Tolumonas auensis DSM 9187: one gene and its partner. The protein of the gene in region 1 interacts with the protein of each later gene in a pairwise test. Links are inferred from orthologs where the notes say so. Each region holds a gene or a part of one and is shown on either strand. Other genes may lie near its edges. The genes, in order: crp and TOLA_RS13030.

Evidence for each region.
Region 2: the proteins of crp (region 1) and TOLA_RS13030 interact in binary tests that used the Escherichia coli proteins (3 or more experiments, as listed by UniProt). The link is inferred for Tolumonas auensis DSM 9187 from one-to-one orthologs.

What each region holds. Positions count from the first base shown.
Region 1 is NC_012691.1:3,019,623-3,022,935, forward strand. Bases 15-2,997 are described here. They hold crp (cAMP-activated global transcriptional regulator CRP), read left to right. Parts: upstream 15-1,178; coding sequence 1,179-1,817; downstream 1,818-2,997. Other genes in these bases: TOLA_RS14055 (aminotransferase-like domain-containing protein), read left to right, coding at 15-661; TOLA_RS14060 (YheU family protein), read left to right, coding at 671-910; TOLA_RS14070 (aspartate aminotransferase family protein), read right to left, coding at 1,921-2,997. Outside these bases: more of TOLA_RS14055, read left to right, coding at 1-14; more of TOLA_RS14070, read right to left, coding at 2,998-3,138; TOLA_RS14075 (anthranilate synthase component II), read right to left, coding at 3,236-3,313.
Region 2 is NC_012691.1:2,793,657-2,796,903, reverse strand. Bases 80-2,996 are described here. They hold TOLA_RS13030 (YacL family protein), read left to right. Parts: upstream 80-1,312; coding sequence 1,313-1,681; downstream 1,682-2,996. Other genes in these bases: TOLA_RS13020 (Fe(3+) ABC transporter substrate-binding protein), read left to right, coding at 2,435-2,996; glnK (P-II family nitrogen regulator), read left to right, coding at 1,884-2,222; acnB (bifunctional aconitate hydratase 2/2-methylisocitrate dehydratase), read left to right, coding at 80-1,121. Also shown: more of acnB, read left to right, coding at 1-79; more of TOLA_RS13020, read left to right, coding at 2,997-3,247.

The DNA of each region.
Region 1 (3,313 bases):
GAATCCGACGACTGCGACCATGAGCCTCTCCCGGCGCGAGGAGATCCTGGCACTGTGCGAGCGTTATCAGCTGACGGTCATTGAAGACGATGTCCATGGCCTATTACCGGAAATTCGGCCGCCAGCACTGGTGGAGCTAGCGCCGGAACGCGTCATTCATCTGGGCAGTTTTGCTAAAAACACCAGTGCCGGATTGCGTCTGGGCTACATGCTGGTACCGGCACATTTACATGCGGCCATGTCGATTGCTGTACGTGGTTCCAGCTGGATGATCACGCCACTGATGATTGAGCTGACCTGCCAATGGCTGTTATCCGGACAAGCAGACCGTATGTTACTGCAACAACGGAAAACATTACGGGAACGCGGAGCACTGCTGCGTCATCATTTAGGCCATTATCAGGTACAGTATCAGGAAGGTGGTATGCATGCCTGGTTACCCCTCCCGGCTCACTGGCGTAGTCAGGCCTTTGTGCAGGCAACAAACCAGCATGGTGTCGGTGTCGCGGGGGCCGAGCTGTTTGCTGCCGCGCACTATCCTTCCCCGCAGGCAGTGCGTATTTCCATCAGTCATCCGGCCGATAATATTTCGCTGGATAAAGCATTACGGGTATTGAGACAATTACTGGATAGTGAACCAACTCCCCAATGGGTGATATGAGGTCATGCAATGATAATACCCTGGCAACAACTCCCTGCCGCCACCCTGGATAGCCTGATTGAATCCTTCGTATTACGTGAAGGCACCGATTATGGCGAACAAACATTCTCGCTGGCTGAAAAAGTAGAGCAGGTCCGTCAGCAACTGGAACACGGTGATGTAGTCATCTTATACAGTGAACTGCATGAATCAGTGACGATTGCGCCAAAAGAGGCCATCCAGGTGATCGGGGATGTAACAGAAATTTAAAATATCCCACTCCGGCTGTAACAAGCGGCTTATTTGCATAAGCATCTCTTGTCATTACTTTTTCTGCACCTTATGCTAAGTCGTTATTGCGAGCTTACGTTTAAACTTCGTTCGTTACCGGAAAGGGACGGGCTCGTCACTAAATTTGTGTCATTTTCGCCACAGATCCTGTTTTGATGTTTCGATTGACTCAAAATAGTAAGAAATAAAAAAAGCATGTATCACTCTTCGCAGTGATGCAATGCACAGGCGCTCAAGAGGACAGATAATGGTAATCGGCAAACCGCAAAGCGATCCAACACAGGAATGGTTTCTATCTCACTGCCATATTCATAAATATCCGGCAAAAAGCACACTGATCCATGCCGGTGAAAAAGCAGAAACTTTGTACTACATCATCAAAGGTTCTGTTGCAGTGCTGATCAAAGATGAAGAAGGCAAGGAAATGATTCTGTCTTACCTGAATCAGGGAGACTTTATCGGCGAACTGGGTCTGTTCGATGAAAGCGAAAACCCAACTCGTTCAGCCTGGATCCGCGCTAAAACCTCTTGTGAAGTGGCTGAAATTTCTTACAAGAAATTCCGTCAGTTAATCCAGGTTAACCCTGAAATTCTGATGCGTTTGTCTTCCCAGATGGCGCGTCGCCTGCAGAGCACCAGCCAGAAAGTCGGCAACCTAGCCTTCCTGGATGTAACGGGTCGTATCGCGCAGACATTGCTGAATCTGGCAAAACAGCCTGATGCGATGACTCATCCGGACGGCATGCAGATAAAGATCACCCGTCAGGAAATCGGTCAGATCGTGGGTTGTTCCCGTGAAACTGTGGGCCGTATTCTGAAAATGCTGGAAGATCAGGAACTGATCACCGCACACGGTAAAACAATTGTCGTGTTCGGCACTCGTTAATCCCGGTTAAAGCATACGATCACCATCTCCTTCGGAGGTGGTTTTTGAATGACAGTAAAAAGGCTGCAAACGCAGCCTTTTTTGTCTCTGCCTGAAAGACAGCTTACGCTTTTACCACCTGAGCGACGGCCAGGGTAAAACGACGCATACCTTCGGCGAACTCTTCTGCCGTCAAATTCAGTGCCGGAGCAAAACGCACCACATTTGGGCCAGCCACCAGCACCAGTACGCCCTGCTCAATTCCCGCATCCACAAACGCTTTGGCTTTACCGGCAAAGGCCTCGGTTAATACAGCACCAAGCAGTAAACCCTGACCACGGACTTCACTGAAACAATGATATTCAGCGTTGATCTTTTCCAGTTCAGCACGGAACCAGCCTTCGCGCTCTTTCACACCAGCCAGCATCGCTGGATCATTGATCAGATCAAACGCGGTTTCAGCCACTGCACAGGCCAGCGGGTTCCCACCGAAAGTCGTGCCATGCACACCCGGCTGGAATACCTGAGCAACCGCTTCACGTGTCAGCATCGCCGCAATCGGGAATCCGCCACCCAAAGCTTTGGCAGTCGTCAGAATATCCGGCTCCACACCCATCTGCATATAAGCAAACAGGCTACCGGTACGCCCCATGCCAGTCTGTACTTCGTCAAAAATCAGCAGTGCATTATGTTGATCACACAGCTCGCGAACTGCTTTGGCAAATTCTTTATCGGCTGGTAACACCCCGCCTTCACCCTGCAATGGCTCCATCACCACCGCACAGGTACTGTCAGAAATCAGCTCTTTCAGTGCTGCAATATCATTATAAGGAATATGCTGGATCGCTCCCGGACGCGGGCCAAAGCCATCAGAGTAATGTGACTGACCACCCACGCTCACAGTGAAGAAAGTACGGCCATGGAAACCCTGCAGGAAGGCAATGATCTGGTTTTTCTGCTCGCCGAATTTTTCTTTGGCATAACGACGCGCCAGTTTGAATGCCGCTTCGTTAGCTTCTGCGCCGGAGTTACAGAAAAACGCACGATCAGCAAATGTCGCATCAACCATTTTACGTGCCAGACGCAATGTCGGTTCGTTGGTCATCCAGTTACTGACATGCCACAGACGCTGCCCTTGTTCAGTCAGGGTTTTAACTAAAGCCGGATGACAGTGACCCAGCGCATTGACCGCGATACCACCCGCGAGATCGATATATTCGCGATCCTGTTGGTCCCATAAACGGGAAGCCAGACCACGCACCGGAATGAAAGCTGCGGGAGCATAAGTTGGGACAATGACTTCATCAAACCAACTACGCGTCACCTGCATCTGTTCTGTCATACAAACTCCTTAGCACTGTAAAACCAGGAAAATGAAAATTTAATCAATTAGAGTGCATAATATATCACCACAAATGGTGACACCCAATAACGAAACACTATTGCTGCAGGAAATTTGCTAATAATTCGAGTCCCTGCTCACTCAGTATACTTTCGGGATGAAACTGAACGCCTTC
Region 2 (3,247 bases), 230 kb from region 1 along the record:
GTACTGGTGGTGACTCACATACCCGTTTCCCTATCGGTGTTTCTTTCCCGGCGGGCTCTGGTCTGGTGGCGTTTGCTGCTGCGACCGGCGTGATGCCACTGGATATGCCGGAATCTGTGCTGGTGCGCTTCAAAGGCGAACTGCAGCCAGGTATCACCCTGCGTGATCTGGTACATGCAATCCCTTATCAGGCCATTCAGATGGGCTTGCTGACTGTAGAGAAAGCGGGCAAGAAGAACATCTTCTCCGGCCGTATTCTGGAAATCGAAGGTCTGCCAGATCTGAAGGTAGAGCAGGCGTTTGAACTGGCCGACGCCAGTGCCGAGCGTTCTGCTGCCGGCTGTACCATCAAGCTGGATGAGGCGCCAATCGCTGAATACCTGAACTCCAACATCGTGATGCTGAAGTGGATGCTGGCAGAAGGCTATGGCGATAAACGTACTATCGAGCGTCGTATTGCCGGTATGCAGGAGTGGCTGGCGGATCCGAAACTGATGTCAGCCGATGCGGATGCGGAATACGCAGCGATCATTGAAATCGACATGAGCGAAATCAAAGAGCCGATCCTGTGTGCGCCGAACGATCCGGATGATGCGCGTCTGCTGTCGACCGTTGCCGGTGACAAGATCGACGAAGTGTTCATCGGTTCCTGCATGACCAACATCGGTCACTTCCGTGCTGCCGGTAAACTGCTGAACCAGTTCAAAGGCCAGCTGCATACCCGTCTGTGGATTGCACCACCGACCAAGATGGATCGCGATCAGCTGACCGAAGAAGGCTACTACGGTATTTTCGGTCGTGTCGGTGCCCGCATCGAGATCCCGGGCTGTTCACTGTGTATGGGTAACCAGGCACGTGTCGGTGACGGCACCACGGTCGTGTCTACCTCTACACGTAACTTCCCGAACCGTCTGGGTCAGGGCGCGAACGTGTATCTGGCTTCCGCAGAACTGGCTTCTGTGGCGGCGATTCTGGGACGTATTCCAAGCGTGGAAGAGTACCAGTCGTATGCGAAAGAGCTGGATGCGATGGCAGCTGATGTTTACCGCTATCTGAACTTTGATCAGATCGCCAGCTACACCGACAAAGCGGATAAAGTGATCCTGCAAGTACCGGTATAAACATCGATTTACTGCGATATGAAGGGCAAGTCACAGACTTGCCCTTCTTTTTTTAGTTATTTAGTTTGGCTACTTGGAATAAGTTTTCAGCTATTGTTAATAAGTAAGAACTAATCAGGCAAACGCAGTCTGCTGGCAGACTGAATGGTAAAGGGAGTGACCCGTATTGCCGTTGTTCAGGAGCACAATATATGGATCATCAATTTGTCCGGAATACGGATGGCCGTTGCCGGGCCCGTCTGTCAATGGGGCATGAAGCGTTTGGTTTATGGCTGACAGATGAGCTGGGAGCCGATGTCGCCCGTTGTAATGAGTTACTTAAAATAACGGCACGATTACTTCATGGTGGTGATGAGTATACGTTACCGGGCAAGGATTTTTCTCTTCATCTGGATCAGGAAGCCGCGACAGTCAGTGCACGGGAACTGCAATTTGAGACAGAAATTGAAGATAATGAAGCGGGATTAAGTTATTACGACGATGAATTGTTTGCCGCCTGTGGCCTGGATGACTTTGAACAACTATTGCTGGCCTGGCGTGAATTTATCAGCGAGCAATAACAGGCAAACGACCCACAATGACGCCCCTTTTTGGGGCGTTTTTGCAGCAGTGCTGAAGTGAAGTGCACAATTCAACACACCAATATCAGCAGATTGTCAGTTCCTTGCTGTAACTAACTGAAAATTAATAATTTTCAATAGATGGCACAGACATTGAATTGTTTCAGTCAAGCCCAATTAACCAGGGAGTGGGAGTTTAACTATGAAACTTATCAGTGCAATCATTAAACCGTTCAAACTGGATGACGTACGTGAAGCCGTTGCGGCACTTGGCGTGGACGGTATGACCGTGTCCGAAGTGAAAGGGTTTGGTCGTCAGAAAGGCCACACCGAGCTGTATCGTGGTGCTGAATATCAGGTCGATTTTCTGCCAAAGGTAAAACTGGATATCGCTACCTCTGACGACAACGTGGAAAGCATCATTGAAGCCATCAGCAAAGCCGCTTATACCGGTAAAATTGGTGACGGTAAGATTTTCGTGTACGATCTGGCGCACGTAGTGCGTATCCGTACCGGCGAAGTGGATGGTGAAGCCATCTAAGCTTGATTCTGCTTGTTCGTCCAGACATGTTGGGACCTTTATGGTCCCTTTTTTATTGCCTTCTGAAAGCTGTTTTGCATCGCTGTCGTCTTCTTTTTGGTCAAGCCGGACACTGAAGTCAATACAAACGATATTTATTTTCATTTATTTACAAATGATATCCGTTCTCATATCATTATGATAATGATTCTCATTAGTTGGATGGATACGTAATGACAAAAGTAGCGTTGTTGGCTTTACTGGTGGCGGGTTCTGTTCAGGCGGCGGAAGAAATTAATGTTTATTCTGCCCGTCAGGCTTATCTGATTGAGCCTATCGTTCAGGCGTTTGAAAAAGAACAGGGTATCAAAGTGAATCTGGTGTATGCCGAAGATGGTCTGGCAGAGCGTCTGGCCCGTGAAGGGAAACATACGCCGGCTGATCTGGTACTGACGGTCGACATTAGTCGCCTGATGGAACTGGTCGAGCAGGATCTGGTGCAACCTGTTAATAGCCAAACGCTGAACAGTAATATTCCGGCTCAGTACCGTGATCCGGACAACCGCTGGTTTGCCCTGACTACCCGTGTCCGCAATATTTACACCTCTAAAGAGCGTGTCGGCAAGCCAGATGATATTACCTACGAGTCACTGGCTGACGAGAAATACAAAGGTAAGATTTGTACCCGTAGCGGTAAAAACTCTTATAACGTCGCATTGGTTGCTTCGATGATTGCTCATCACGGTGAAGCAAAGGCGGAACAATGGCTGGAAGGGCTGAAGGCCAACCTGGCGCGTAAACCACAGGGCAATGACCGCGATCAGGTTAAAGCCATCAAGGAAGGCGTGTGTGATCTGTCACTGGGTAACAGCTATTACCTGGGCAAAATGCTGCAGGATGAAGAGCAGAAAACCTGGGCTGACGCTGTTTATATCAACTTCCCGAACCAGAAAGATCGTGGTGCTCATGTCAACGTGAGCGGGGTTGTGATGACCAAATATGCCAAGAACAAAGACGCGGCAGTCAAGCTGATGGAATACCTCTCG